Regions from separate parts of the Bacillus sp. NPDC094064 genome, predicted to be linked through region 3. Evidence: riboswitches for the same ligand, from Rfam matches in the RefSeq annotation. Region 3 holds a riboswitch; each other region holds the start of a gene.

The links. Region 3 has a riboswitch for lysine ahead of ACQKNI_RS02075 (amino acid permease). Riboswitches for the same ligand answer to the same signal wherever they lie in the genome.
Region 1: it holds a riboswitch for lysine, as region 3 does, so the genes downstream of both, ACQKNI_RS07455 (aspartate kinase) here and ACQKNI_RS02075 (amino acid permease) in region 3, are expected to answer to the same signal.
Region 2: it holds a riboswitch for lysine, as region 3 does, so the genes downstream of both, ACQKNI_RS17025 (amino acid permease) here and ACQKNI_RS02075 (amino acid permease) in region 3, are expected to answer to the same signal.

Annotation. Positions count from the first base shown of each region.
Region 1 covers NZ_JBNNUI010000002.1:552,638-563,518, reverse strand. The annotation lists gene ACQKNI_RS07510 (MFS transporter) at 1-289, opposite strand, end outside; gene ACQKNI_RS07505 (PadR family transcriptional regulator) at 322-861, opposite strand; partial or broken gene ACQKNI_RS07500 (polyphosphate kinase 2 family protein) at 1,038-1,831, opposite strand; partial or broken gene ACQKNI_RS07495 (carbon starvation CstA family protein) at 1,921-2,169, opposite strand; gene ACQKNI_RS07490 (hypothetical protein) at 2,280-2,744, shown strand; gene ACQKNI_RS07485 (hypothetical protein) at 2,754-3,032, opposite strand; gene ACQKNI_RS07480 (MFS transporter) at 3,058-4,320, opposite strand; partial or broken gene ACQKNI_RS07475 (DNA mismatch repair protein MutT) at 4,688-4,852, shown strand; gene ACQKNI_RS07470 (YndJ family protein) at 4,881-6,506, opposite strand; gene ACQKNI_RS07465 (DUF4166 domain-containing protein) at 6,512-7,123, opposite strand; gene ACQKNI_RS07460 (DoxX-like family protein) at 7,127-8,035, opposite strand; lysine riboswitch at 8,227-8,413, shown strand; gene ACQKNI_RS07455 (aspartate kinase) at 8,615-9,844, shown strand; gene asnA (aspartate--ammonia ligase) at 10,047-10,881, opposite strand, start outside.
Region 2 covers NZ_JBNNUI010000007.1:86,266-97,146, reverse strand. The annotation lists gene ACQKNI_RS17045 (ABC transporter ATP-binding protein) at 1-485, opposite strand, end outside; gene ACQKNI_RS17040 (ABC transporter ATP-binding protein) at 482-2,242, opposite strand; gene ACQKNI_RS17035 (DUF3626 domain-containing protein) at 2,811-3,902, opposite strand; gene racE (glutamate racemase) at 4,165-4,995, opposite strand; lysine riboswitch at 5,195-5,376, shown strand; gene ACQKNI_RS17025 (amino acid permease) at 5,524-6,948, shown strand; gene ACQKNI_RS17020 (ABC transporter permease) at 7,009-8,208, shown strand; gene ACQKNI_RS17015 (MDR family MFS transporter) at 8,331-9,587, opposite strand; gene ACQKNI_RS17010 (SgrR family transcriptional regulator) at 9,695-10,881, shown strand, end outside.
Region 3 covers NZ_JBNNUI010000001.1:379,481-390,361, forward strand. The annotation lists gene lepB (signal peptidase I) at 1-71, shown strand, start outside; gene ACQKNI_RS02025 (NUDIX hydrolase) at 173-703, shown strand; gene ACQKNI_RS02030 (hypothetical protein) at 772-1,899, shown strand; gene ACQKNI_RS02035 (antitoxin VbhA family protein) at 1,931-2,116, shown strand; gene ACQKNI_RS02040 (class I SAM-dependent methyltransferase) at 2,207-2,968, opposite strand; gene ACQKNI_RS02045 (hypothetical protein) at 3,266-3,547, shown strand; gene ACQKNI_RS02050 (hypothetical protein) at 3,740-4,723, shown strand; gene ACQKNI_RS02055 (hypothetical protein) at 4,920-5,276, opposite strand; partial or broken gene ACQKNI_RS02060 (IS1595 family transposase) at 5,401-5,514, opposite strand; gene ACQKNI_RS02065 (DNA alkylation repair protein) at 5,587-6,357, opposite strand; gene ACQKNI_RS02070 (iron-sulfur cluster biosynthesis family protein) at 6,391-6,696, opposite strand; gene ACQKNI_RS02075 (amino acid permease) at 6,811-8,277, opposite strand; lysine riboswitch at 8,391-8,583, opposite strand; gene ACQKNI_RS02080 (GNAT family N-acetyltransferase) at 8,905-9,366, shown strand; gene ACQKNI_RS02085 (sulfite exporter TauE/SafE family protein) at 9,387-10,280, opposite strand; gene ACQKNI_RS02090 (VOC family protein) at 10,489-10,881, shown strand, end outside.

The sequences.
Region 1 (10,881 bases), on a different contig from region 3:
CACCCGTATTAGCAAAAGCACAAAGTACTGATCCACCACCAAAAATTATCAAACCAAGAATATACATCTTTGCTTTCCCAAAAATATCAGCTATCCGTCCTAACGGAATAGCAAGTACTGCAATCGTCATTGTATATACATTTAATACCCAAGACATCTTTTCTAATGAAGTATTTACACTCGATTGTATTGCCGGTAAAGCTATATTCATAATTGTCGTATCAATCATACAAAGAAAGATACCTAGACACATTAAAAAGACAATCTTAATACCCTTTGATTGCTCCATCTTTATTTACCCCTTTATTTCGAACGTGTTTTTCATTCTTCCTTTTTATTGTGTTCTTTTGTTTCTAATTGCTCTAGTTTTCTTTTCAATATCTCTACTTGTGCACTATACGATGCAATACCTACATCGAGAGAAATTTCCTCGACAAAAGTAATACCTACTCTCCACTTTTCATATTTCAATCGAAGATCCGCAATGTATGCTTCTTTCCTTTTAATTTCCTCTTCAATCCATTTTTTTATTGCCTTATCATCGCTATAATTACCGAAATACATCCTCATTAAAAAATCTGAACGTAAAACATCTTTCTCTACATCTGTTTTCATGTATTGATAAAACTCTTCACGCCCTTCATCTGTAATAAAGTACATTTTCTTATTCGGTTTCCCTTCTTGCATAATAACCTCTTTCTTTATTTTCCCCTCTTTTTCCAACTGTCGTAACGTTGGATAGATCATTCCAAAACTCCCATCAAAAAAATGAGTAAATACGTCCTCGAACACAATTTTAATATCATAACCAGACAATTCTTTTTCCATCAATAAACCTAAAACAACATCTCTTCCCTTCAAAATAAGACCCCCACATTGTATATAATCAATAATCATATTAACAATATTAATATGATTATTGATTATATACCTTATTCTGTTAATTGTAAAATGTTTCTAAATAAAAACCATCCTGTAATTTGGTTTCTCAAATTTCCAGGATGGTTCTTCGTTATATTTCATATTCAAATTTCGTACTATTTTACAATTACATCTTGATTCGTTTCAAAGCCCTCTTGCTTACCTTCTTTCATTTCATAATAATAAGAAGGCAATTCTATACCATGCTCTACGAAATAATCACTTTCAACGTTTTCACACGAGCATATAATTTATCGTTACTTTCGATAATATTCCATTTCGCATTTGGTTTATTTGTTTTTTCAAACATTTCTTCCGTCGCTTCAACATACTCGTCCCATTTTTCACGATTACGCCAATCTTCGTCTGTAATTTTCCACCTTTTTAATGGGTTTTTCTCTCTATCTTTAAACCTCTTTAATTGTTCATCTTTACTAATATGATAGAAGAATTTTCCTATTATGTAATGATCATCGATTAATAATTTTTCAAAATCATTAATCTCATCATATGCTCTCATCCATTCTTCCTGTGTAGCAAAACCTTCCACACGCTCAACTAACACACGGCCGTACCACGAGCGATCAAAAATAGTAATTTGCCCGTACTGAGGAAGTTTCCGCCAGAAACGTTGCAAGTAATGGTACCGTTTTTCATGAGGTGCAGGTGCTCCAATCGGAGTTACTTGAAAACCACGTGGATCAAGATGCTCAGTCACTCGTTTAATCGCTCCACCTTTTCCAGCTGCATCCCAGCCTTCCATAACGAGCATAACTGCAATTTTTTCCTCTTTTACAATTTGCTGAAGCGCTAATAAACGTCTCTGGTATTTTTCAAGTTTCTTATTATACTTAGATTTCGATTCTATTCTTTTCGTTACATCTACTTTAGCAAGATGTCCATTTTCCATAAAACAAATCCCCCTTGTTGTATGACAATACTATTTTAACATACATTTGGTAATTTTTTCATATTACAAAAAGCTGTTTAGAAAAATCTCTACACAGCTTTCATGAAACATATAGCAGTTAAAATAACTGTAATAACCGCACCTACAACATAAGACGTATTTAGTGAAATATTAAAACCTATTTTCGCATTTAAAATATAAATGGCTGTCATGAGCGTCATAAAGATTGCTGGAATTAAGGACACAACATATGGTTTTCTTTTTATGAATAAATACATCGTTCCAATCCATAGTGCAATTGCTGCAATCGATTGGTTAGCTCAAGAGAAATATCTCCATCTTATTCACAAAGAGAGACTATACTTTTCACAATTGAATTATGGTATATCCTCTTACAAAGAGAAGATAATAACAAATAAATCCGTTAAAGAATGGGAGCTCTCTAACAATGAAACGAAAAATATTTTCTCTCTTTGCACTAACCTGTTTAGCACTACCAATACAAGCAAGTGCATACACATTTCAATCACTACCAATTGCGTCAAAGTCTAAACAGTGGTATATCGAAATTGATAAATCTCATAACGTAAAGAAGCAAGCAGTGCAGCCAAAACAGGATGTATACGATACGTATAGTTTACTTGTAAAAAATATCGGTAATGATGTATCAAACGTAGCTGTGGAAATACTTGATAACACTCCTACCTCTAAAGCTACTTTTAATCCTACTACATTAAATAACAAAGTTTCTAAAAGTCATACAAACTTTGACTACATAGTATTCCCATTAGACTTTAACAGCCATAATTTCAAAGTCGTCATTACTTGGGAAGAAAATAATTTCTCTTACAACGGTCATCCGGTAAATGAGGATAAAAAGATGAAACAAACATTTGTATTTAATGAAGACTAAGTTCTGAACTTAGCCTTCATTTATGAAACCTGATTGGATCGCTTCTGTCACTTCTTTTGTAATTTCCAGTTCAGTTGCTTCCGTACTAATTTGCTTGTGCCAAATATGTACAGAAGGCTTTTTATTATAAAAATGCTTTATTAATAATAATCGATTATATACTATATTATTTTCTATATGAGTAGCGATATAGACCGTGAAATTTTTTGCTTCAAAAACCTTTTCTTGCAAAGTGTATTTGCTTTCTAGTTGCCTTACTACTATATCTTTCAAATTTTCTATCGTCATATACGCTGTCCCCTTTCCCCTATCATCAATCAAATCGACGAATACTCCGCACAGACAATGCCATACCTATTGTAATAATCACTAAAATTGCTAGCAATACAATCGTTATCTCGCCACCTATTACATTCGCTAGCCAACCAACAACTACGTATCCTAATGGCAATAAAGCGAAAGAACCTAACATATCAAGGCTTGCTACTCTTCCAAATGTTTCTTCTGGAACAAGTTCTTGTAAACTCGTTTCCCAAATAAGTCCAAATATCATCATACCGAATCCTTCGATTGCCATTAAGAATATTAAAGCAGGTGGCCAAGAAATGAACGGCATAATTGGTAGAGCGATACCACTAATTAAAACACCTCCATAGGCAAGTAATCCTCTTTTATGCCATCGTTCCCTCCCGCCAAATATTAGTGCGGCGATTACAGCACCAACACCAGAAGCTGCCATGCCTAGTCCATATACGTAAGCTTCAAAATGATGGTGAACATTAAACAACCATGGAATTAATACGACGATAATGCCGGCATAACAAATGTTTACGAAAGAAAACACTAAAATTGTAATCCACAGCCACGGATGACTTTTTAAAACTAAAACCCCTTCCATAAACTCTTTTTTATAATCGATCTTACTCCTTTCAATCGAGTTTACTTTCTTAAACTTAATTTCTTTTAAAAATAATAAACAGAAAAATGATAATAAATACGTTGCTGCATCTAGTCCAAACCCTATCCCAGCAGATGCAACTGATACGATTAATCCACCAAGTGCCGGTCCGATTAATCGTATGCCTTGATTACTCATTTGCGTGAGTGCATTAGCCGCATTACGAATTTCTGGTACAAACACTTTTGCTCTTACAGCTGAATACGCCGGCTGGAATATTCCTTCCATAAGTCCGTATAAAGCAACAAGGACATATAAAAGGGTAATCGTTAGCAAATCCATAAATATAAGCGATGCAAGTAATAGCATTAATATAGCGCGGATTATATCTGTAAATAACATTAATTTTACCCGGTCAATTCGATCTACAACTAACCCTGCAAACGGTAAAGCAAGAATATTAGGTAGCATGTACATTGCCATAGTCATCCCCATTACAACCGTTGAACCAGTTAATGAGTAAACAACGACTGGCAAAATAACCATCGTTATAGAACTCCCTAAAGTTGAAAGCAATTGTCCAATCCACAAAAATTTAAAATGCCGTGACACTTTAACTGGCAACAGTAATTTGCCAACATACCCTAAACCTTTCTCTCTTTGTATTTCTCCTTGCATTTCCCTCTCCTCTTTCCAAATGACTATAGAATCCATACATAATAACGGAAAATTACCAATATTACATTTTCAATTATATAAGAAACCATTATGCTATGGTAAAATTATCAAAAAAAAATATAAAGGAGAATACATCATTATGCCTCCAAATTCACATAACATCGAGCACCAACTCTATACAATGTGTATGATCTAGCGTAACAATGAAGTTTTACTTGTAAAATAAATGCTTGTTAATAGGAGGTAACGATACTGCCTCGTGTGGAATGTTATACCCCTCGTCCCTTCGGGGTTGCGAGAACACGATGAAGCACTAACTTGTGTAAATTTAATTGAATTGTATAGATTTAGTTAAGTTTATCGTATCGGTGAATTAGTATGGGTGCCAATCAATACAGCACTAAATCTTCCTATGCAAGGTTGGTTTAAAGAAAGATCCCCATTACTTTTTGAAAAAGGTACGTTTGAAATTAAACGTGTTTGGGACAAAGATTTAGATAAACAAGTCGCTATGACAATTGCCCACACGTAAAAAAGCTCGGAATCTCTCCAAGCTTTTCTTACTTTTCCTCTATTTTCTTAATCTCATAATCAATTTCTAAAAACTTAACTCCAAATATCCACATTTTATGGTGAGCTGTTAGCATTTGACCATTTCCCTCTTTAATAATAAACGTCTCTGCTAACGGTAAACGGATTGTAAAGAAACGAGTATGTAAATAAATCCCCTCATCGCCCTTACCATTTTCTCTTAGCTTACTAGTAATGATTAACTCATTATTATCATTGCGTAATTTTAAAATCCCCGTCATATTCGAATATGGTAAAGGTAATGCGATATTCATATATGTATCGTTCTTATGGGTATGCATTGAATACAAAGCTAAAAAAATAGACTTCCCTGCTTCATTTTTTCTTAGCCAAGCTCTTACGTTTTCTCTTCCGTCTTTCTCATCGATTACACCAAGGATAGAACCGTACATTGTTTCCCACTTGCCACCCATTCCTAAATGTATTTGTCCAACACGTTTACTCATTTTCTCATAACAAAATGCAAATGGGCGGAACCAACGAGTCCATTTAATATGCGATTGTAACTTATACGCTGTTGTATTTTCATAAAAACGAATAATGCTTAAAGGAATCTTCGCTGTGTCAAATGCCTCACTATGAAAGTCATTCATTTTATCAACTAAACCTTTGTATTCCTTACTATCTACTAAATTCCTACTATGTAAAAACGTCTCACCAATTGTTACACTTCCTCTTAACCGACTCATTGGTTTTCCATAGTATTTATAATTGGGAGCACTCTTTTCCATCATCCAACCAACAAATGCCGGTAGCGCTACTCCAATCCCATTTACAACACCGTGAACCCAAACCATTTGTACAATTGTAATCGTCATTACTTGTTTCAAATTCCCATATGAATATATGAGTGAGAACATAATTGTGACCATGAGCGTACTAGACGAAATGATTAAAAGAATCTTTGCGCTGATAGCATTAAATTTCGTGCGCCAAACATAAATCCCATAACCATAAATAGCACATAAATATAGGAACACTGCAAAAAATTCAAATATCCTTGAGTATGTAATTCCAATCGCAACTGTCATCGGTGAAATGACTATAATAAACATAATTGCATCATATACTTTACTTCTCTTTTCTCTCTCCCTCCCAATTAAACCCGCTGATAACGGCAATAGAAATACCGAATAATGAAAGTGTGCAGCTGTAAGTAAAACAATGTCAGAACTAAACTGCATAATCGATACGTTTGCTACTGAAGCAAAAAACCAAAAACCACCTAAAAACAAATAAATAAACGCACTATCGATAGCCGTTTCTTCTAATGGCTTCCGTCCTCTTTCTAGTAATCTATTTATACCAAATAACGCAACGATCCCCGTATATACAAACCAAATTATCGCAAAGAAATATTGATTTGTTACAAAAGCTAACATTGCACTAATTGCTGCGACCGGATATAAAAACGATACGGATTTATAAAATAATAAATACGATCCATTTCGTGTTCTTTTATCAATAATACAAAAAGACATCGGTATAAATAACAAAATAGATAATAATATAATTGCTTCAACAGGATTTACATCGGGCCACTCACATATTAGAAAAACAATATAACAAGCAAGACCAAATATTATATTTCTCATATCGTTTATTTCCTTTCCACAAACGTTCCCTTATATGAAAATAGCGAACCAATTAACGGATTTCGTACTTGAACATAAATTCGAAAACATTGTAATTCGTCATCATAACTTTCAACAATTTTTGCCTCTCCGTATAAAAGTTTCGGTAAAGAGATTTTTCTTCCAAACATATAAAGCCATTGTTTCTTTGAAGAAATATGCATTGCCCCTAACCCATCAATATGAAAATTCAATGTAGAGACGAGTAAATGTGGTTCACCAAAATAATCTACAATTTCATTTTCGTTTTCATCCAACTGCATAACCGCATTAAAATATCTTTCCTTATCATGAAAATAAAACGTGCGATTCCACTTTACAATTTCTTTTCCATCTTTATCTCGTCCAGCAGTATTATGTATTACAAAAGGCACTTTTTTTCCTCGTTCAGAGAAAAACATTCGAAACTTCGATGCAATTTTTAATATTAATTTCACAAAAAAAGAACCACCATAAATTTCATCCATCTTTCCTTCCCCAATAAAACTATTCTCTTCTGTAATCTCATAGCGTTTCTGCAATTTCGGATGAAGTTTTTTATAAGAATCCCCTAATAGTCTTTCATAAATATTAGCCATACACTATCCCTTTCTCGTCCTCTTGCAATTTTTTGCACTTGGCAAATCGAAGCTATTCATATAACCGACAATCGATACTCCAATTAGAAGCAGATTTAACGTAATTGGATTAAACGGCTCTGTAAAACTTGTGATATTCGTACATCCTGCTGCTATCGTTAAGGCTATTAACATGAAAATATGTAGTATAAATACATTTCGTTTTGGAAATGGAAGTAACCATATGACACCAAAAATAACTTCTAACAGCCCAATTATTTTAAGAATAAAAATACTATTTTCAGTTGAACCAATTATGACCGAAAGCATTTTCACTTCTTCTGGATGGGTAAAGATTATTTTCGGTACAATCCCTTGATATAGCCATACAAAAGAAAATAAAAAACAAACGAGCCAATATGTCATTGTTCTTCTAATTAGCAACTTAGGATGAAGTCCCTTTTCTAACCATAATTTTAAAGCATCAAAACTCCAAGCAGTCGCAGAGCCTAATAACGGGCGAAAAATATATGAATCTATTACATTTCCTATACGGCCAAATCTTGTATCATAATCATATTGCGTTTCAAAATGAATGTATTCATTATTCGGTGTATACTTCCAATACCCACGCCCCATTTGTATAAGCGATAATTGATTGTCTGTCCAAAATTTCAAAGACGAAATTCGTTCTCCAGTTTCTTTTCTAATCTCACCTATCGATTCCCCTTCCCCAGCTATTTCAAGTCCAAATCCGATCTTTGTTTTATACAAAAATTGCTGCGGTTCTCCCTCTTTTTTCTCTAAATACGAAATTTCAGTAAAGCGAGCATCCCACTCTGTATGTATGTCTGGTTCTTGCGTATATTCCCATAATTTCTCTATCGTTGTTTCCATTTCTATCGAAACATAAATAGGTTTTTTCCTTTGCATTCTTCCACCTCCAGTGCACTATATTTTTAATGTACATGCAATGAGTTTATTTTGCTACATTTTTCACAAACTCCCCCGTAAATAGAAAGAATTTTAAAAAAATACATAAAACACTTGATTCCCCGGAAAATTTAAATTATTATAAAACAAATGTTACCCACAACTTTATAAATCAAACACTCTCGCCTAAAACGTGAGATAGAGGTTGCAATACTTATAAGTATTCTAATGGAGACACAGAGATGTCTATGAAATTAGAAGAAAGGAAGTGTTGCCGAAATTGATAAACTTCTCTGCATTTATCAATTGGGGCTGTTTTCGAATAGAAACAGAACTGTCATATGTACAAACATGTACGTATGAAGAGCTATCTACAAAAAAGAGATATCATTTTCATGATATTCCTTTTTTGGCGGTTTTTTTATTAGCTCCGTTTTCTGTTTCCCTTTTCCTGTAACAGCACCATCCTCACTTATTTGAGATGGTGTTTTTTGTTTTTCTCTCTGGTAACTACAGGAATATTGGGATTTGCATATGTCCTAACCTATTCTTAAAAATGGACGAAAGAAGGAATTCGTAATGGAAACGATTGTACAAAAATTTGGTGGCACTTCTGTCGGAAGCGTCGAACGCATTCAACATGTAGCAAATTTAATTATTGAAGAATATGAAAGGGGACATAGCGTTGTCTCTGTCGTTTCGGCAATGGGCAAAAGCACGGATGAACTAGTAGCACTTGCTAACGCTGTTACGGAAAACCCAAGTAAACGTGAAATGGACATGCTTCTATCTACAGGAGAACAAGTGACCATTTCATTATTAACAATGGCATTACAAACAAAAGGCTATAACGCCATTTCATTAACAGGATGGCAAGCTGGTATTACGACAGAATCTGTACATGGTAGTGCACGGATTACTGACATTAATACAGATCGTATTCAGTCTTATCTTGCTGAAGGCACAATTGTTATCGTAGCTGGTTTCCAAGGTATGAGTATAGAAAGTGAAATCACAACGCTTGGACGTGGTGGCTCTGATACGACCGCTGTCGCATTAGCAGCGGCATTAAAAGCGAAAAAATGTGATATTTATACGGATGTGACAGGCGTATACACGACTGATCCACGAGTTGTAAAAACGGCTTACAAATTAGATGAAATTTCTTATGACGAAATGTTAGAGCTTGCCAACCTCGGTGCTGGCGTATTACATCCGCGTGCTGTTGAATTTGCTAAAAATCATAATGTCGTTTTAGAAGTCCGCTCAAGTATGGAACAAGAAAACGGAACAATTGTAAAAGGAGAATGTAACATGGAACAACAATCAATCGTTAAAGGTATTGCATTTGAGGATAATATTACACGTGTCACAATTAAAGGATTGGAACAAGGCTCACTTTCAACAGTTTTCTCTACATTAGCAGCAGCACACATTAATGTAGATATTATCATTCAAAGTATTACAAATGAAGGAACTGTTCATCTCTCCTTCTCCATTCACTCTAATGATTTAAGAGAAACTTTAGAAGTGTTGGAACAAAATCAAGAAACTCTTCACTATGAGTCAGTAGAACATGAAAATCATTTAGCAAAAGTATCAATTGTAGGATCTGGTATGGTATCTAACCCAGGTGTCGCTGCAAATATGTTCACTACTTTAAAAGAAGAAGATATTCATATTAAAATGGTAAGTACATCAGAAATTAAAGTATCTGTCGTTATTGACCGCCTTCATTTAGTTACAGGTGTTGAGGCGCTGCATCAATCATTTATGGCGAAAATTGAGCCTTTAGTACAAATGGTATAATTTAATATTTTTATTGCAACTTACAAAAGTCATATAAATCTATTTCCTTCCTATTTATAAATAAAAAGCTGTTTGCATAGATTTCAAGATTCTATACAAACAGCTTTTTAACATATTATTGACATCCAAAAATCATTATAAAACACTCAAATTAATCGTCATACTCTTTCCTAGGAAATACTACTGACTCTTCTCACTTCTATTAAAACAGATGAATGTTTTCTTTCTTACAAGCTGCACGTAAATCGTCAGGCCATACAGAAGATTGAACTTCACCAATATGTGCTTTACGTAGGAAATACATGCACATTCTTGATTGTCCGATACCACCACCAATTGTTAATGGTAGTACGTCTTCTAATATCCCTTTATGGAAATCATACTCACGTTTGAAGTCATCACCTGTTTTCGTTAATTGCTCATCAAGTGATTTACTATCAACACGAATTCCCATTGATGATAATTCGAATGAAGCTTGTAGTACTGGGTGCCAGAATAAAATGTCACCGTTTAATTTCCAATCGTCATAATCAGCTGCACGTCCGTCATGTTTTTCACCTGAACGAAGTACATCACCAATTCCGATAATAAAGACTGCACCGTGTTCTTTCGCAATTGCATGTTCACGATCTTTCGGTGTTAATTCTGGATATTTATCTTCCAGCTCCTGAGAAGTAACGAAGACGATTTCTTCTGGTAAATACTTTCCTAGGAACGGATACTTTTCAAATAAGTGATCTTCTAAATCTTTGAATATTCCATAAATTGTTTGTACTGTTTTTTGTAAGTAATCGACAGTACGCCATTCTTTTTGAACGATTTTTTCCCAATCCCATTGGTCAACGTAAATGGAATGTGTAGCATCAAGTTCTTCATCACGACGAATCGCGTTCATGTTCGTATATAAACCTTCACCAGCTTCATATCCGTATTCATGTAATGCAAATCTTTTCCACTTCGCTAGTGAATGAACAATTTCTAATTCTTCTCCCGAATGCAGCATATCAAATTCAATTGGACGTTCTACACCGTTTAAG
Region 2 (10,881 bases), on a different contig from region 3:
ACGACTACTAATAAAGCAAAATAGCCACCACCAAGTAATAACAGTCGATTTATTTCTGGCTTATAAAACGCAAACACTTCTTCCTTCGTTAATGCTTTCGCTTTATACACTTGTACTGCCTTACCATTTTGAATGGTAATCATATCATCTTTTACAGTACGTGACCCTTCAATATTCACTTTATTCGGTACAAAGTAGTATTGAAAACCGACTTGCATCACGCGCACTTCTTTTCCTTTTGTCTCACCCTTTTCAAAACGATCACTTCGCTTATAAAAGGCACCATTATACGAAACAGCCTCTTCACTCTTTTCTGTTTCATACCAAGGTTTCTCTATCCCAACGATATGATCGTCAATCATCGTTTTCGCGACGAAAGGACCAGCAAGCTCTGCAATGACGAAAATAAATAACATTAGCATCGCTGCAAAAATCGTCCCTTTCACTTTCATCGCGTATTGAAACAATCGCTTTGAAACGCTCATATTTTCACCCCACTATCCGCACTTTCACTTTCACCTTGTTGTCTGTCAAACTGCTCAGCATACCAGCCATTATTTCTAAGAAGCTGATCATGCGTACCCTCTTCTATTACTTCACCTTCATCCATAACGAGAATCCAATCCGCATGTTGCACTGCCGATAAACGGTGCGTCGTAATAATCGTCGTCTTTCCGCTTCTTTCCGTTCTTATATTTTCAATAATTGCTGCTTCCGTACGCGCATCAACAGCTGATAATGAATCATCCAAAATTAAAATTTCTGGATTTTGAATAACAGCTCGCGCAATCGAAATTCGTTGCTTTTGCCCACCTGATAACGAAACACCTTTCTCTCCAACGAGCGTTTCTAATCCTTCAGGTAAAAACTCTAAGTCCTTTTTAAACGCAGCAATTTCAATCGCCTTCTCGAGTTCCTCTTCTGTCGCTTCCCTATTTCCGAATAAAATATTTTCCCTCGCTGTTTTTGAGAATAAAATATGTTCCTGCGGTACATATCCAATCCACCCGAGTACATTTTCATTCGTCATTTTATCTAAAGTCACATCAGAAACTGCAATATCCCCATCTCCAAGCGGATATTGACGAAGAAGCTGACGTACAAGCGTCGTTTTCCCGCTTCCTGTTTTCCCGACAACCCCAAGCGTTTCTCCTTGTTTTAATGTAAAAGAAACCTTTTTTAACTTTTCTTCAGTTGATGAAGGATATGAAAAGGAAACGTCATCAAACTGAATATAGTCCGGCTCTTGTACAAGCTTTGGATTTTTCGGATTCTTAACATCCGGTTCATACGCTAACGTTTCATTCACACGGTCTAGCGACGCATTTCCTCTTTGCATAACATTGATTAACTCACCAATTGCAAACATCGGCCAGATCATCATCCCTAAATACACGTTGAAAGAAACGAGTTCCCCAAGCGTCACCTTTGATTGAAATACAAGATATGCACCATACACTAAACCGATTAAATAACTCAGTCCGACAAGCATTTTCACAGTTGGTTGGAATAATGCATCGATTCTTGCTACCTTCATATTTTTTTCGTAGACGTCATCTCCTAAATGATGAAATCTTCCTTCATCTGCATTCTCTTGTACATACGCACGAATAACGCGCACGCCAGCGATCGATTCCAGTACTTTATCGTTCATATCACCAAACGCATCTTGCGCAACTGTAAATCTTTCATGCAATTTCTTTCCATATATATTCATCGCATATGCCATAATCGGAAGCGGGATAAGTGCCGCGAATGTAAGCTCCCAACTAATTGTAAACCCCATCATACAAACGATTGTAAGCATATATAAACTAGAATCAACGAGCGTCAATATACCAAAGCCCGCTGTCATAGCGATTGCTTTTAAATCGTTCGTTGCTCTCGCCATTAAATCGCCAGTACGATTTTTTTGATAAAACGTCGGCGTCATTTTAAGTAAATGCCCCATAAATTTAGAACGCATCGTCTTCTCAAGTACGAATGCACCACCAAACAATTGATGTTGCCAAACGAAAGTAAGACCATATCCAACTATCGTGACCCCTATTAAAATAAGAATAGATTGTATAATTGCTTCGTTCGATAACGTTCCTGTTTTTATATTATCAATCGTAACCCCTAACACTTTCGGGGGAATGACTTCAACTATATTCACAATTAAAAGAGCCCCAATGGCGATACTATATCTCTTCCAATGTTCTTTAAAAAACCATCTTAACTTTAGTAATACTGAAAACAATGTAATCTCTCCCTTCTCGTTCTCGTTTCACTCTCATTTCGTTATCCACTATCCAAATCCAGCACATTTACATTTCGCAACCCATACAATCTCATCACATTTTTCCACCTTCCAACGATTTTTTCGTAATCCTACAAAGGAAACACGGAAAATAAACAAAAAAAAGCATACCGTCGCTTGACGATATGCAAAAGAAATGCATAAAAGCGTACGTTACGATATACGCAACGTACGCTTCTCATAAGACAAAAAGGTCCTATATATCCGCACGGGTTGCGTAATGATATGAATGTTTTCTGCCATTTAACAGAGCTAAACTCATTACATTTACGATTACAATCATTACGCACACCCCTTTCATTTATTTTCCATTTATAATCTTATAACTTTATTAAGTATTCTGTCAATTGTTTTTTTACATATAGAAAAAAAACACAATGAATCCATTTGAAAATATTATCACCCCTACAATCACCTTATACTCACTCTTACAAGTTGCTATTTTAGAAGGACTAATCATGCCAACTAGCAAGACGTACAAATTTTATGTAAACGGAGAATGGAGTATTTAGTTCAATTTTCGATTTGGTTTCCCAAATCGAACTAACACATGCCATAATAATTTTAATTCCTGAAGCACTTCTTCATAAGTTCCACGATCACGCCAAGATAGTGGATTACGTTTCAAATCCACTACAGCAGAGCCAATTATATTTGCATCGATACAATTATTTTGCGCAATGCGTCTTGCCAAAGATGGCATTTTTGAACCCCTAAAGTCCATTGGAACTTCATCTACCATAAGTAAAAAACCCATGTGCCAATACAAATTAATAGAATACTTCAGGCAAATTTCTTCTAAAGTTCTTCCTACATCCGTACCCTTAAATGAAGGATCTACAACAAGCACTTCCACATCTTCTTTAAGAGAAATATCTCCATGAACTTGCGCTTCAATATAATGGTTAAGATTACGGGCTGACTCTTTATTTACTAAATCTATAAACGGCCTTTCCAGGTTAGCCAGTAAATGATTAATGAATCTTGTTGGAGTCAAATTCCCTTCACCAATTGCAAAATCTCTTACGAATACCTCTTCCAAAAGAGCAGCTAAAATCATATCAAACTCTTCATAAGTGCCTTTTTCTTTTGGATCTTGATGCGAATCTAAATACGTATATGTAGAGCGATAAGAAACCTTTGGAGATAAAAGAAAATAACATGACCCAAAACGCGGAGCAGGCCCATCTGGATGTAACATCAAATTTAGCGCTCCATACTTTGGCCGTTGGTTATTCGTTACTCCCTCCAATTGATATGCTCCTCCAAATATTCTCTTTTCCCAAAGGTCACGTTCACCACCAGGGTAAGCAGATACGCTTCCATTAGATAGCAATGTTTCAAACTGACTTTTATATACTCCTTGCTCAAACAGCGCTTCGGCAACATTTTTCATATTCGAATCTATTCTGTCTGGATGAAAGTGTAATGCAATCCTCGCATGGGACTTTACATTAGCGACAGCTTCTTCAAACATTTCATCTGTAATATTAGACATTTTAAGTATATGATTAATTGTTTCTTTAGCCTCACGTTTTTCGTTCTCTGCATATTTTGAAATATACTCTAAAGCAAATAGTTGAGACCTTGATAATTCCATAATCCAATCTCCCCTTTAATTGAACTGACCTTAAACACTTCAATTAAAAGCTTATTCTTTCCTTCTTATGAAACGAACCTGATTTATTAAAAAAGCAATTTAATAAAGTGAAACTTTAATCAGTGGGGGTTTTCTTCATCCCCCACTGATTATTAGCCTTCACCAATCGGACTTTTATGGGCAGCCCGACCCCCACCTAAATTCTTTGCTTTCGCTGAATTTTAAGGTGGGGGTCTTACTGCCCATTAAAGCGGGATAAATCTTAATTATACATACGCGCATTTTTAATCGGCAAATGTACACATTCTACAGAAATTTGATACCCTAGCCATCTCTCAGCAATATGTTCAAATGAAGAAACAGAGCCTGTTGTAAAAAACCGATGCTTCGGATTCAAATTGTCAGACAGGATTCCTTTGTGCTGTAAAATTGTACTTAACTCTATCGCTGTTTCTTCTGCAGAACTAATAATCCTTACATCCTCTCCTAGTTCCTCTTTAATATAAGACTCTAAAAGTGGATAATGCGTACATCCGAGAATTAACGTATCTATATCTTCTTTCGTTAATGGCAGTAAAGCTTGTTTCACTTGCTGCGCTACATATGCTATATCTTCTAATTGATTTTCTACAACTGTAGCTAAAGTCGGACACGCGTGACTATGCACTTCCAAATATGTATCAAGCTCGTGTAATGCTTTTTCATACATATTAGACTGGATCGTACCTACAGTTCCAATTACTCCGATTTTCCCTTTCTTTGTCACTTTAATTGCCGCTCTTGCTCCTGGATGTATAACGCCAATAACCGGAATGGACAGTGCTTCTTGCAGCGCAGTCAATGCAGCTGCTGCACCAGTATTACATGCTACAACTAGAGCTTTTAACGGAAACTGTTGGAGGAATTCAACCATTTCAAATATGAAAGATTGTACCTCCTCTACACTTCTTGGTCCATACGGACAACGCTTATTATCACCAATATAATAAATGCTCTCTTTAGGCAATTGTCTTATAATTTCACTCGCAACTGTTAATCCCCCAACTCCCGAATCTAGCACACCTATTACGGAATTTTTATGACCTGTAGACATATACTTCATCCCCTTCTCAATCTTCTAGCTCTCATAATATTTATTATATTATGAAAGTTCAATATTACATAATAATCCCTTCCCTTTTAATCACAAACTCTTCTCTATAATCTGATTATTGATATATCCATTGACGTATAAAAATTCATTTGTTACTCTTAAATACGTTAATTTAATATTTAAATCCTCATTCGTATCTCGGTGAGGTAGAGGTTGCAATCATTAAGAGTATCATTTCAGGAGATGTAGTGGCATTGATGAAGAAATGAGAAAGGAATGGTTGCCGAAGTAAGTCGTGTCCACCATGCACGCTTGCTGGGTCTGCATTTAATAAGTGCAGAACTGTCACAAACGTTTCGTTTGTGGAGAGCTATCGAGAGGTATGTCGTGGGTTTCTTATAAGATAGAAAGCATGTAACGGCAAATTACGTGCTTTTTTTGTTTTGTTTGGGACTTCTCTTCCTGACTTGGGAAGACATACATATCTCCTCGCTTGACTTGGTTATACTAACTTTGGAGGTATTTTCTATGCAACAAAAAAAATGGGGCTTTTGGGTACTAACAGCTTTCGTTGTCGGTAACATGGTTGGCGCTGGTATTTTCATGGTGCCAAGTACGTTGGCACAAACAGCAAGCCCTCTCGGTGTCACTTTAGCTTGGTTAACAACAGGGTTTGGTGTTTTAATGCTAGCTCTTGTTTTCGGTAATTTAGCAATTCGTCGTCCTGATTTAACGACAGGACCACAAAGTCATGCATATGCTTTATTCTCATCACCAAAAAAGAAAAAAATGGCTGGTTTCAGTATGGTATGGGGATATTGGGTTGCAAACTGGGCAAGTAACGTTGCCATCATTACATCATTTGCGGGATACTTATCACTTTTCTTCCCGATTATGAAAGATACACGACTACTATTTTCAATCGGCTCTTTCAATGTAGAAGTTGGAAAACTTATTACATTTACTATTTGTTCCGCCTTACTATGGGGAACTCATTTAATTTTAACAAACGGTGTAAGCGGAGCTGGAAAACTAAACTTCATAGCAACTACAACGAAAATAACTGGATTCCTTTTATTCATCGTCGTTACTTTATTTGCATTCGAAGCTTCAAAATTTGGACAATGGTACACACCGATGATCGATAAAGAAGGCGTATCACACGGCCTCCTTTCACAAGTAAATTTAGCTGCTCTTACAACGCTTTGGGCATTTATAGGGATTGAATCAGCGGTTCTTTTATCAAACCGAGCTACCTCTCCCAAAACAGTAAAACGTGCAACAGTTGCAGGATTATTAATTACAGTTGCCATTTACTTAGGAATTACAATTTTAACAATGGGTGTACTTCACGTTGATAAATTACAAGCTTCTGAACGTCCATTAGCAGATGCACTAAACGCTGCAATGGGTCATGGCGGCGGGAAACTTATGGCATTACTTGCTCTTACTTCCCTATTCGGTTCCATCTTAGGCTGGATTTTATTAAGCTCAGAAGTACCTTATCAAGCAGCAAAAGAAGGTTTCTTCCCTTCCTTCTTCGCAAAAACAAACAAAAAAGGAAGTCCAATTTACTCATTACGATTAACAAACATTATGTCGCAAGTGTTCTTATTCTCAACATTATCAGGAACCATTGCGGAAGCTTATACATTCGTTATAACCGTCTCAACACTGGCCTACCTTATTCCATATCTCGTTTCGCCAATCTTCCAGTTAAAACTAGTCGCAACTGGTGAAACGTATAAAAATGAAATGAGTTCGAGAATTATGGATGGCATAGTCGCAGTCATCGCACTTTGCTATGCACTATGGGTTATTAAAACAGGCGCATCTGATATAAAAACGTTCCTTCTCGGAATCGGATTATTCGTAATCGGTTTTGCCTTCTATCCATTAATGAATCGTGATCAGAAAAAAAATGACGAAAAGAAAAACGAGCAAGTTGCATAACGCAATTTGCTCGTTTTTTCTTTTATAAAACATATATAATAGAACAAAGAGGTGAAAAACATGTCAATCGAATCATTATGGAGCAGTCGCTTCCAACAACATATTCAAAATATCATTACATACTTTGCACGTATGATTAACGGTTTACTATATAGCTTCATCTTCGCTTCCTGTATAGGCGCTTACTATTACGCAAAGTTTCTTAAAACAGCTCCTTCTAAAGGAGTATCCTTATTGTTTATTACAATCGTCCTAACCGGGGTTATATCGAGATGCCCGATACGAACATTTATCCAAAAGCCTGATGCTGTCTATTTACTGGCACTAGAAGAGAAGTTAACTTCTTATTTCAAAAAGTCTCTTCTATATAATTACATCATTCAGCTTTTCCCATTATTATTTACGTTCCTCATTCTCGTACCACTTGCACTGCAAGCATTGCAATTAACTGTACCTTTTTTATGTACAATCTTTATCGTTTTAATGATTACGAAAGCTTGGAATATGTACATACATTGGATGTGGCGTGATAGTGATGAAAAAAGCATATGGTTTATCATTCGTATTGCTTGTAACGCACTTATCATTTACATGCTGTTTTATACAGCAAATGTAATCATATTAGGTGGATTACTTTTACTTCTCGCTTTCTTACTTCTATATACGAAAAAACAACCGACAAAACGAATACCGTGGGAGTACATAATCGAGCAAGAAGAAAAAATGGACATACGTTTTTATCAATTCGCTAGCATCTTCACCGATGTGCCGCAACTAAAAAAACAAGTAAACAGCAGAAAATGGCTTACGAATTGGATTGAACCTTTACTACATAAAAAACACGCTACTTTCTTCTATTTACATACACTATCGTTTTTACGTGGGAATGATTATTTCGGTATATATATTCGTTTAAGTATAATCGGTGCCTTCGCCTTATATTTTATACCGAACATATATGTAAAAGGTGCTATCGCTTATATCGTCCTATATATGATTTCCATGCAGCTTCGTTCTCTGTGGAAATATTTTTCAGGAAATATTATTGTAGCATTGTATCCAATTAATACTGAAGAAAGAATGAAGCAATTTCTTAGCTTAATTTTCACGTTAATAACCATTCAACTAATTGTTTTTTCAGCTGTAGTACTCGTTGCTACAGGACAATTACTACATAGTTTTATCATTATGATTGCCGGATTACTCTGGATCAAATTTATTATTGTACCAAAAACGAAGAAACGAATTTCCTCGTTTTAACGAAAAGGAGGCTGTACATAGCAGCCTCTTTTTTTCGTCGCCAAATTTAGCTGAAGTTGATCCCTTTTAAAAATCATATAAAAAGCGAGCCCCATTATCACCGATTCGCTTTCCATATAGTTTTATCCAATCTGAGAAATCTCCCCCTCATACTTCTCTTTCCCTATCGCCTTCATAAATAATACAATACTGCTCATACCCACGATAAAGTACAGAGCACTCATGCCCCAAGATGCAAGAAACGAGCCAATCATAACACCTAATGCACCGTTCATTTTGGCCACTTGAAAGACCATCCCATTAATCGCCATATAAGAACCTCGCGCCTCGTTTGGCACCATATCTGCCATAATAGATTGACGTACTGGTACATACATCATCTCGCCTACCGTTTGGAAAAGCCCTGCGACTAATAAGATCCATAAACTATTGCTCGTTCCGAGTATTGTAAATCCAATTGTATAAATGAATAAGCCTACATATAAAATTTTCAAATCATTGAAGCGTTTCAGCATTTTAATAAGAAGCGCTGAACATAACACAACTAAAATTGTATTCTCTGCAGAAATCCAGCTCAGCATGCGAATACCTGTTAAATCAAACGTGAAACCATTACCGAAGAAAAAGTGAACCGTTTCAAATTCCTTCTGCAAGCGAACGCCTAAATAATTATTAATTTGAAACTCTAACGATAATGTACATATACTCGCTGCACAAAAAATTAGAAACGCCCTGTCTTTCATCACAACCTTATAACTATCTGCCATATCTTTTAATACGTTCTTCTTCTCTACAGTTTTTCGCGCTACATACACTTCTTCCATATACACAGCCATCACATATAAAGTAATAACTGCAACAAGCATTAACACGATAAACAGTTGTAATCTATAGTTCTCAAATAGTAATCCGCCAAATATTGCTCCAATCGCAATTGATAAATTAATAGCCCAGTAATTAATGCTGTACATCACTTTTCGATTTTCAGGCGTACTCACATCAATTAACATTGCCTCTGTCGCTGGGTTCATAAGTCCAGATCCTAAACTATTCACTAACATAAATACAAATGTTAACCACGGGGAATCTACATAGTCTGAGTTTGCAATCCCCATACAAGCAATGGAAACGACTTGTATACTTTGGCCGATAATCATCACTTTTTTACGACCGAGCCGATCTCCAACATACCCACCATATAAGCCAATAATTAATGAAGCTAACACATTGATTAGCAATAAAGCACCAGCAAGCGCACTACCTAACTTGATTGAAAAATAAATCGCCATAAATGGAAAAATCATTGTGGACACAGTACGTGTTAAAAACGAAGTTATAATTCTAATTTTTATATTTCGATGCATACTCCAAAATCCCATTGTTTCCCCCTCCTTATGCTTACTTATTTTACTTTGAAAAAGAGGAAGAAAAAGGTTAGAATATTCTAAAGAGTTTCCCCTTTTATGAAAGAAGGAAGTGTATACGCATGAAGATTATGGACTATTACATTCGTTTACGATTACATGCACAAGATCAACAACATATACGAATTAGCTTACAAGAATTAGCGGATATTTTATATTGCAGTACGAAAAACGTAAAAATTGTATTAAGGAAAATGAGTGAAGAACAATTAATTCGCTGGACTCCAGGGCGAGGTCGTGGGAATAAAACAGAAATTATATTTATACATAGTTTCATAGAAGCAGTTGAATCTTATACAGATGAACTATTGGCACAAGAAAAATTAAAGGATGTCTTTCTTCTTTTAAAGGAGCCCCTGCCTCCTACACTTCATAAGAACATTGAAGGTAAACTCCATCATCATTTTGGCTATGAACCTTCAAATGATATGTACGACATTTTAAAAATTCCAATATCAAGAAAAGTAATGCCGCTGGATCCCGCTTTTGCGGCTGTTACAACAGAGAGCCATCTTACGGGTCAAATTTTTGATACATTAGTCGTTTATAACGATGTTACTGAAAAAATGGAGCCACACATTGCACATACGTGGGAATTAAGTGTAGACAGGCTTACATGGACGTTCTATTTACGAAAAGATATACATTTTCATAACGAAACAGTTTTAACTTCTAAAGATGTTCAATTTTCATTTGAAAGATTAAAGCAAGTTCACTCTCCTTTCGAATGGTTAACAGAAGAGATTGTTCAAATTGAAACACCATCACCACTGCAAATTCGATTCCATTTAGCAAAACCGAATTCATTTTTCTTACATTATGTAAGTTCCATGCAGCTCGCCATTTTACCGCATGATGCAAGTATTCAAAATCACCACTACATAGGGACTGGACCTTTCAAACTTGCTCATTACTCTGAAGATAATATCGTACTCGAAGCATTCACCCATTATTTTAAAGAGCGTGCATTATTAGACCGTATTGAATTTTGGGGTATTCCTGATCACGTGCAAGTAGATGCTGATTATGAGCTGCCAAATGAAGAGGAAGATGACAGACACGACATACAAATAGAAGAAATAGGCTGTATTTATGCTGGCTTCAACTTTACAAAACCTGGTCCGCATCACGACATTTATTTTCGTAAAGCTTGGAGAGAAATATATGATGTTGAAACGATACTTCGTAACATAGAAGGCAGACGAACAATTGCTGCTTCAAGCTTTTTCCCTGAAAGAAGCCGCCAAAC
Region 3 (10,881 bases):
AAGAAGATAACATAATTGGCAAAGTAGAATTTGTGTATTATCCCTTTTCGAAAATGAAAATGATAGACTAGTTTAGTATCTTTATGTTCCTCAAAAAACAACCAATGAATAATTAGATGCTTTTATAATGGGAATGAAGTTAACGGTTAAGGAATAGAAAGGAACTGATCACATGTATAAGTACACAATTTGTTTCATTAGACAAGGGGATAACATACTCCTCTTAAATAGAAATAAAAAGCCGAATATGGGAATGTGGAATGGTGTTGGAGGGAAAATTGAAGATAATGAAACGCCATATGAAGGAATAATTAGAGAAACGCTTGAAGAAACAGGCATAGATCTTCCAAGTGTAACCTATAAAGGGAATGTGGTTTTTAAAAGTAAGGACGAGCCTCGGGGTAGTGAAGGAATGTATGTATTTCTTGCTGATCTGCCGGATGGAGTACATATGGACACGCCATTAAGTACGGCGGAAGGATTATTAGAATGGAAAGAAATCGATTGGATATTAAATTGTGATAATAGAGGTGTAGTTAGCAATTTACCAAAATACTTACCAATCATATTAACAGAAGATAAAAAATTAGAGCATATATTTACATATGATAACCGGAATATTATTAATCACACAACGATGCTTTTGACAGAAGATGATGCGAACAAGCGATATGTAAAAAAACTACCCTCATACTCTAGTTGATAAAATATTTTAAAGAGCAATCGGTATTTTCGTATCGATTGCTCTTATTCTATACGCGGGGTGATGATATGTTTCAGAAATTTAATTCATTGGCAATAATCGTCATATGTACGATGTTTCTTTTTGTAGCTTGTTCTAAAAATGATACAGAACTGAAAGATATTCAAAGAGCAGATTATCTTGTATCTTATTCAAATGCAATGAAAAACGGTGGTTACATGTATGCATACGATAAGAAAGGAAATGAGATTAGTAAAATAGAAGTAGATGGGCAAAGTATGATGAGTAATGCAAAAGATGAAAAGGGGTACTACTTTTCATCAAGTAGAAATAACATTCATTACGCAATTGATAAGACAGGTAAGGTGCAAGAGATAAATAGACCGAAACAATTACAAAATGTAAACGCAGGGGCATATTTCATCCATGCAGAGCAAGGATATGTATATTATGATGTGAATATTGGATTGGTAGACGAAAAGAAGGGATATACAAGTGAACTTGTATACTGGAAAGATAGTGACAAAAGGCAAGAAAGTGTAGAACTAAAGGGAACGATTCAAGGAGCGCATATTATTGAGAATCACATATACGCCTTTTCACAAACACTAGACAAAGTATATATTTCAGAAATAGATTTGGCTACAAATAAAAAAACAAATGAATTTGAAATTCCTAATGAAAACGTGTATTTTGCATCAACTGCTCAAAAAATAATTTTTCAAAAGTATAAAGATAAATTATTACTCGCATTAGGTGATAATGTAAATCAAAAGTTACCAGCAAAATTAATGATGATAAACCCGAAAACTAGAGTAGTAGAAAAAGAAACGATAGTAGATGACAAGCAATTTATACCTGTTCTAGTACATGTGAGTGATAATAATGTGTATATTTTAGATCAGGATGAAAAAATGAAAGAGTTAGATGAGGACTTGAACATTATACGTACATATTCATTGCAAAGCGATAAAAAAACAAAAATCGCTAGAGAGGATAAAGGAATATGTGATATACAAGTACAGGAGAATAAAATATACATCCTATACAAAGATATGAATTCGAAGAGTACAACGAAGCAACTTGTAGCTGAAATTGAAGGATATGATTTATTAACGGGAGCCAGCATTGAAAAGACTACTTTGCAATTAGATAAGAAGTGGGATGATATTACCTTTCTTGCATTAAAAGAGTAAATAAAATGATGTGAAGGGGATAACTCAAATTATGACATTCAAAAGTGAGGAAGAACTAAATGAAGCTATTGAAGAGGCTAAAGCAAGTCTAGCAATAGAGGGCATGACTCTTACAAAAGAAATGGAAAAAATTATTAGAGACAAGTTAGCAGGCAAGATAACGCATGAGCAATTTATTGTATTAGCAGATGCGATTGCGAGGCGTGAACGTACTTAACAATCTAGAAGCCACCACGAACTTTTGTTACATAAACAGGAAAAAAGAGATGGAAAATCCATCTCTTTTTCATTTTCATATACTCCATGATTAGCTGCGAATCCCCTTAATGATAAAACGATGTTGCCTCACATCAAAATATCCCATTTGCAAAATGATCTCATGTATACGATATAATTCCTCATAGTAACCCTCGACAGTAAAATCAGGAATTTGCCACGGAATTGCTTTTAAGTAATAGACGATAGCGCCAATATCATAAAAGCGTTGGAAAGGAAACTCTTCTTTTTCTTCTAAAATAGTAAATCCATTTTCCTTTAGTTCATTACATGCAGTTTCAAGAGAACAATTTGCAAATTCGCTATTTAGCGGTGAGATAAACTGCTTATTAAGTTCAGCACAATCAAGACCGCCAACTTGTTGTGTAAGAAATGTTCCATTTGGAGAAAGGATTCTTTTTACTTCAGTAGCAGCATACGATTCATGTTGATTTAAGATTAAATCAAACTGTCCATCTTGAAATGGTAATGCAGTATCATCGCTCACCTCTACAACTTTAACCCCTAAAGGCTCTAATTTCTTCTGAGCAATTGGCACGTTTGGAGCGTAGCCCTCAGTTGCATAAATAGTTGGCGGGAACGGTTGTAACATAGACAAAAACTCTCCGCCGCCAGTACCCATGTCTAGCATAGAATCTGCACGCTGCATAAGCTGGAAAGCTGTGCTGCCGTACGACCACGATAAAGGCTCGCTCTTCATTCGGCCCGTTTCTGAAATGAAAGAAAAATCCCAGCCGCTAAAAAGTGTATTTGCACTTTCTAATATCGTTAAAAATAATGGATCACGTTTCATAATTTTGTCCTCCTATTTTTTAATGGATAATATGATGAGAAAAAAAGGGAGGACCTCTTATTAAAGAGAAGCGGTTTTACGTTTCGTGTTCGAATAGATTCATATAAGTTTGCTCCTTGTAAGAATGGTTATTTATATATTCGGGATAATCGAGTGGAAATCCTTTGAGGCTATAAGAGAGGACAATTGTTTAATGAAAAAATGGATTGAGTGTATCGTGTAATTTTTCATTCATATGCTACAAAAAATAATTTTATTTGCTCCATAAAATGGTAAAATTACATTGGAGGTAAAAATATGAGAAAATTCAGTTTGTTATCGGTAACCTTGATGATTTTGGGACTATTATTGTTTGGATTAAATTGGATAATAGATGGCTATTCTGAGCCTATTGTCCTTTTGGGGTATATCTCTTTTTTATTCGGCATTGTTCTAAGTTTTATCGCGATTGTTAAACGTGAAGATGGAACCTTAAAATTCATATCACTTATTTCTTTCTTCGTTGTGATGTTTTTAATTACTTGGTTTGAGTCGTTTCAGATACTACGAATTATTACGTGGTTAAAAAATATCTATTAAAGTGGGGAACCTTAAATTTAGGGGTTCCTTTTAATTTATTGGATTATCAATATTAAAATTAACAGAGCTATTAATAAAAGAAATATATATATACTGAATATAAAACCTTTTAATTCTTTGAAAACATTCTATAATTTAGTATTGTTTATATATGGAATGTTTTGTTTGTACGAAAGAGGGATAAGGGGTTATATGAAAAGAATGAAAAATGTAATGTTGCTAGTGTTGTGTTTCTTATGTTTAAGTGGTTGTAATTATGAAGATGAAGATCAGGTGAAAAAATATGTGAAAAAAAAGCACGGAATCGATGTGGTTGTAACAGATTGGGGCGCTATACATGAAGGGAATATGGGGCATACATATCATACAGTTCAAGCGAAAAATAACAAAAATATTCAATTTAGAGTAGAGGTAAATGGCATCATCTATTCAAGAATAACAGGCGATGAATACGAATACGGGAAAAAAACATATGAGGAATATAAGAAATTCAAACCAATGCTAGAAGAAATTAAAAAATTAGGTTACGTGGAATCTGAAAATGAAAATGCTCTCCAATATATATTGGATGATGATAATATAGGGAGAAAACCAACTGATAAGTTATTATTAACTTTAAAAACGAGTGACAAGATAGATTACAGTCAATTTGAATCAGCAGAATTAGATCGTTTATATGCTCTATTCCAATTCATTCAGAAGAGTAATAGAAAAATAACAGAACTTGAAATTGAGGATCATAATGGTGAATCTATAGGCTTCCCTTTTAATAATGTGCAAAAAGCTATAACGAAAGAAGAACTGCTTCTAGCAATGAAAAATACTGTAAGCAGTTATTGGACATACTTGATTCAAACTGAAACAAAAGTAGATGAAAGGTTAAATGAAATCCAAAATGATCGTTTCGTAATTAAAGATATTACTTGTCCACACCCAAAAGACGGCAATTGTCCAGAGTATAAAGTGACTTTAGTTTTCAATGACAGTGAGATTAAATATAAAGATGATTCCTATGTAATAGAGGATTTGAGAAAGGTAGTCACTATTCTTAAAGAAGAACTACATAATAAGGAATTTGACATATTTTTGACGAACAAGGATAGAACAAGTTATTCACTCTGGCTATCATCAGAAGCAATTAAGAAAAGTAATACCGTAGAAGAGTTAGTAAAATAATGGTGTAAAGAAGAAGTTTAAAGTACTTTTTACGTTTGTTATTTCTTTATTCAAAGGCGCTGTTAAATTTTAATGTTGATAATCTGTAAAAAATTTAGGAAACCCAACATATACTTAGGGGTTTCCTATTTTATTACACAGTATTAGTATAGTTCGTCCCTCATAATTGTGTAAGTGGAGAGTTGCTAAAATAGTATTATTTTCTCATTACTCTCCCGATAACTTTTTGTGTTTTTTCATCAACAAGTTTGATAATGTCGCCCAACAAAGCACTTTTTTTAGAACTTAACGTAACCATTGACACTTCTTTACCATCGAAGGAAGGGTCAATTAAACTAAATCTCTTTGTGTCTGCTGTTACTTTACTTACTTTTGCGTCTTTCCAATCACCGACAATTTCTTTTCGTTCCGAGTCAGTAAGCGAATTCCAAGCAATTTCCCGCACGTCTTTTGTTGTTTGTACTGCTTTTGTTCCTGTTTGCTTATCTGAGCTTTGGCAACCACTTAAAACGAAAGAGTGTAAGACTATTGCTGATAGAAGTAGAATTCTCATTATTTTCAAAGTAATTCTCCTTTCTGTGTATAGATTTAATAATTAGATTATCTTATCTTATATTATATTATTTTCTTTAATCAATTATTATCGAACTATTCAGATTACAAAGTTTTAATCGGAACTACACATTAAATTTTGACAATCGCAAACTGTCAAATGTGTAAGTCATTTCAAATATAAATGATGTTAATAGAAATTCTTTAATATGTTGCTTAGTGCTTTCATTACTGTGACTAACAGAGCCTATTCAAAAAGCAAAAACGCTTATACTTCATTTTTGAAGCATAAGCGTTTTTGTGTAAAATACTCAAAAAGAAAAATCCTTTGGTAAAGTACCATTTTTAATTACCGTTCTTAACCCATGTTTTATAATCCAAGGGTTAACTGGATGCTGGTTATCGCGTAATTGCTGTAACCATTGAAAAACGAGCTCTTTATTTTCTTTCGTAATATCATTAATATGATTGGCTACAGATTTTTGAACATATTTAGAAGGGTCATTCATTAATGGTTCAAGAAGTTTTAAATTGTTCTTAAAATCACCTTTCAGAGCTCCCATTTTTTTAGCCCAAGGAAGTCTTGGTCTAGTACCTTCAGAAACTAATCTTCTAATGTGGCTGTTGTCGTCATGAATCCACTTTTGTAATATGTTTAGTGTGTCTTCATGATATGTTTCAAGAAAAGGCCGAATGGCATATTCAGCAGTATTCCTTTTTGTTATTTCATACATAGCATTGAATGAGGATTCAAAATCGTTAAGCCCGTATTTTTCAACGTATTTTGCAATAGGCATATACATATATCCGTTTGTAAATGTGCCTACTTCTGTTGTATTTTCTGGTCCCAATATTTTCAGTAATATATGTATTGCTTCACTGAAATCTTTTTGTAATGTAGTGTGTAATTCATCTGCGATTACTTCAATACGTTGCTTTAATTCTAAATTTTCAACTTTACATGTTACGGAAGCTACAAAGGTTTTTTTAGAGAAATTAGGATCATGTTTACAAATAGAATCAGCCATTTTTTCTGCTAATTCTTCATTAAATAAAAATTTTAACGGAACATATTTACCCATATTTTCACCTCAGTGGTCAGTTGAAAACAAATTTTATTTTTTAATCGACAACCCATAAACCAAAGTTTCACTAGGCGTTGTAATACTAAAACCTGTCGTCTTATAATCCAGTTTCACTGTATCACCAGTATAGTCTTTCGTGAATGAATCCATTTGTACGATGAAATCAGCATCTTCATATACAATATCATCGGCATGATAAGTATCCCAAATTAAATCCACATCAACGAAAATGCTACAAGAGTTTGTCATTGTCCCTCTAATGCGAATGATCTTTTTATCTTCACGTTCTAATCTATGTATAGCTGCTTTTGCTTCATCAGTAATACGAATGTTCATAGTATCCCAACCTTTATGTATATTTCCTTTATTATTGCAAAAACAGGAGCAATAGGGAAGGGAGAAGCATTGCAATAAAAAACGAGCAAACAAATTTGTTTGCTCGTTGCACTTTTATTTTAGTTCACATTTATCAAGTGGAATCACTTTTGTTTTCTTCGTAAATTTATATCCTAACCATAGTACTAAGAAAAGTGGTAAACCGATGTAAGAAACGAATACACCGTTCCAATCGATAGATTCTCCCATAAATGCGCCATAGTTTTGTCCTAAAATGACGATGACACAAAGTGCAAATGCGAAGATTGGACCGAACGGGAACCATTTTGCTCTATATGGTAAGTCTTTTAAATCTTTTCCTTGTGCGATATATGCTTTACGGAAACGATAATGACTAATTGCAATCCCAACCCATGCGATAAAGCCAGACATTCCAGATGCGTTTAATAACCAAATGTATACAACGCCGTCACCGAATAAAGAAGCGATGAAAGCGACACTACCAACAATTGATGTTACGATTAATGCGTTAACAGGTACGCCGCGGCTATCCAATTTCCCTAAGAACTTCGGTGCTTTGCCTTGGCGAGCTAAATCCCAAAGCATACGAGTTGATGCATACATACCAGAGTTACCAGCAGATAGTACGGCAGTTAAAATAACAGCGTTCATAACAGAAGCAGCAAAGGCAACGCCCGCTTTTTCAAAAATAAGTGTAAATGGACTTACTGTAACATCACTTGCAGCAAGGCTTTCAGTTGTGTAAGGAATTAATAAACCGATAACGAGAATCGCAAGGATATAGAATAAAAGAATACGCCAAAAGATCGAACGAATTGCTTTCGGAATATTGCGTTCTGGATCAGACGTTTCACCAGCAGCTACCCCAAGTAATTCAGTACCTTGGAAGGAGAAACCAGCTGCCATAAATACACCGATAATTGCCATAATGCCGCCGTTAAATGGTGCATCTGCAACAGTGAAGTTTTTAAAGCCAACAGATTCGCCGCCCATAATGCCGAAAATCATCATAAAACCGACAATTAAAAAGATAATAATCGTAACTACTTTAATAAGTGCGAACCAATATTCAGATTCACCAAACCCTTTAACAGATAAGTAGTTTAAAAGGAAAATAATAGCTAAACAAAGGCCACTCCAAACGAGTGAAGGTGTATCTGGAAACCAAAATTTCATAATTAACGATACAGCTGCGAGTTCAGCCGCTATCGTAATTGCCCAGTTATACCAATAGTTCCATCCTAGTGCGAAACCAAGTGATGGATCAACAAATTTTGTTGCATACGTGCTGAAAGATCCAGTTACAGGCATGTATGCTGCGAGTTCTGCTAAGCTTGTCATTAAGAAATAAACCATAATACCAATTGCGGCGTATGCAACTAATGCACCACCAGGTCCAGCTGTATGGATAACACCACCGCTGGCAAGAAATAGTCCGGTACCAATTGTACCACCGAGAGAAATCATCGTAAGGTGTCTTGATTTTAAACTACGTTTTAATTCACCTTTTCCTTGTGTAGTTTGCGTTTTAGAGGTAGTTTGATTCGTTGCGCTATTCATGTTCAACACTCCTTTTCTTGTAAGATAGGAAGGAGCGGGGGGAGAAAAGTACAAAAAACCGCCAAAGGAATTTGGCGGAACGTTTCACAAATAACCACCCCATCATACCCTTCCGTTAAGATAGCACCCCACGTTTACACGGTAATTTTGTAAACGTGACAGTTCTGTTCCTTTCGGAGACAGCCCCAGCTTATAGTTCCAGAGAAGAAATATAAACTTCGGCAACTTTTCCTTTCAAACGGAGTCGGTGACATTCTCTGTGTCTCGTCCATTTTACTTTTAAAAGTCGCAACCTCTACCTCATCGGACTGATGAGGATTTATATATTGCTAAGATTTTTAATATATCGCAATTGTAATCACTTTCTGAATATATTGCAAGGGATTTTGTTAGGAAAAGTCAAAAAATATCGGTTATTGTTTAGGAAACGTTTGCAAAACTCCACCCGAACCTACTGTTATGTAACAAAAAATAAAGAAAGAAATTGTTATACAAATGTTTCGCAAAAAATGATGAAAAACCCTTTAAAATTAAAAGAAAATTCGGAAAATATAATTCGACATTCATAATGTGGTCATATTTTTTGTTATAATGAGATAAACGTTTAAAGGAAAAGGGGAAATCATTATGAAATTAGAAACGGAAAGGCTCTATATAGTACCATGTACAGAAGAGATGTTTCGTGTTGCTGAAAAACAAGGGTATAACAGTGGTCCGCATATTATAGGCCATGTAGAACATGTAAAAGAAGATGCGGCTTTATTACCTTGGGGCGCATGGTATGTCATTCGAAAAGAAGATGACATCGTACTAGGGGATATAGGTTTTAAAGGGAAACCAAGCGAGAATGGTACAGTAGAAATTGGTTACGGTTTTATTGAGAAATATTGGAATAAAGGATATGCTACAGAATCTGTAGCTGAATTAATAAAGTGGGCTTTTCAGACAGGAGAAGTAGAAACGGTTATTGCAGAGACACTTCAAGATAATTATGGTTCAATCCGTGTATTAGAAAAATTACATATGAAGAGAGTAGAAGCTACAGAAACGATGATCAATTGGAAAATAGAAAAATACCGCTCGAAATAAATCGGGCGGTATTTTTGTAATTAAGGTAGTATTTGTTTTTGATCTGTCGGGTATCCAATTGTCGAATGTTTCGAATGATTACGGACAGCAATAAAAATAGATATAATAACGACAAGACCAACTGCCACGTAAGAAAGTGAAATAATAGTTGGATCCACTTTAAATGTTGTAAGTAGTGTACGTATATTCGTAAAAATAATAAGACCACCAACTAATACGCCAAGTAAATGAGATGGAACGATGCGTACTAACCATGCTGCAATTGGAGCTGCAACAATACCGCCAAGCATTAAGGAGAATACCCAAACCCAGCTTACTTGTTCCCAGCCAAGTGAGATGAAGAAGCCGATTGTTGCAGCGAGCGAAACAGGAAATTCACTCGTATCTACAGAGCCAATCACTTTTCTAGCTTCATTTCCTCTTGCAAGTAGCACAGGTGTCGTAATTGGACCCCAGCCACCACCGCCAGTTGAATCGACGAATCCAGCGAATAAACCGAGCGGTACAAGTTGTTTGGCAGACATACGTTTTTTTGAAGCGACAATTTGTTTTTGAATAAGAAATCGTAATAAAATATAAACCCCTAAAGTGAATAAAAATATTGAAATGTACGGTTTAATCACATTGCCAGGTAAATTACTTAAAAAACATGCCCCAATAAATGCACCAATTGCTCCTGGTAACGTAAGCCTGGAAACGGTATATTTATCCACGTTTCCAAATTTAATGTGAGATGCACCAGAAGCGGCAGTTGTAACGACTTCAGCTAAGTGAACAGAAGCGGAAGCTACAGCCGGTGCGATACCAAACATTAATAATAGAGAAGTAGAGGTTACCCCATACGCCATTCCGAGTGCTCCATCAATCAATTGAGCGAAAAACCCAATAATAGCAAATACAATTAATTTCTGCATAAATATTCCCCCTGTAATAAATAAATGAAAAAGGCACTTTTCCCATATGAGAAAAGTGCCTTTGGTTTTTCCAATCAGCAATAATTAGATTTGTTTTATTATAATACACATTAATCGTATAAATCAACTAGGTTTTAAAGTTTTTTGAATTGAATGAAAGAAAAATAAAATATACAATAAAAGGATGGAGAGAAAGGGGAGAAAGACAATGTTAGCATTTGATCATCTCGTTCATGCAGTGCATGGCACACCGGAGGAAGCAGCAAAACAAATGCAGGAGCGTGGATTTCATACTGCATTAGGTGGACAACATACGACTTGGGGTACTTGGAATAGTTTATGTTATTTTGACTTATCATATATAGAGTTTTTAGCAGTCCAGCATGAAGAAAAAGCGAAAGAAGCAGAAAATCCATTAGTGCAGGAAACGGTCGTGAAATTACAAGCTGGAGAAGGAATGCTACAAATCGCAATTCGAACAGGTGCAATTGAAGAATTAGCAGTTAAGTTCAGAAAGCATGGCATACAAACGATTGGACCATTTGAAGGGAAACGTATGAGAAAAGATGGCCGTCTTTTAGAATGGAAAATGTTATTTGTA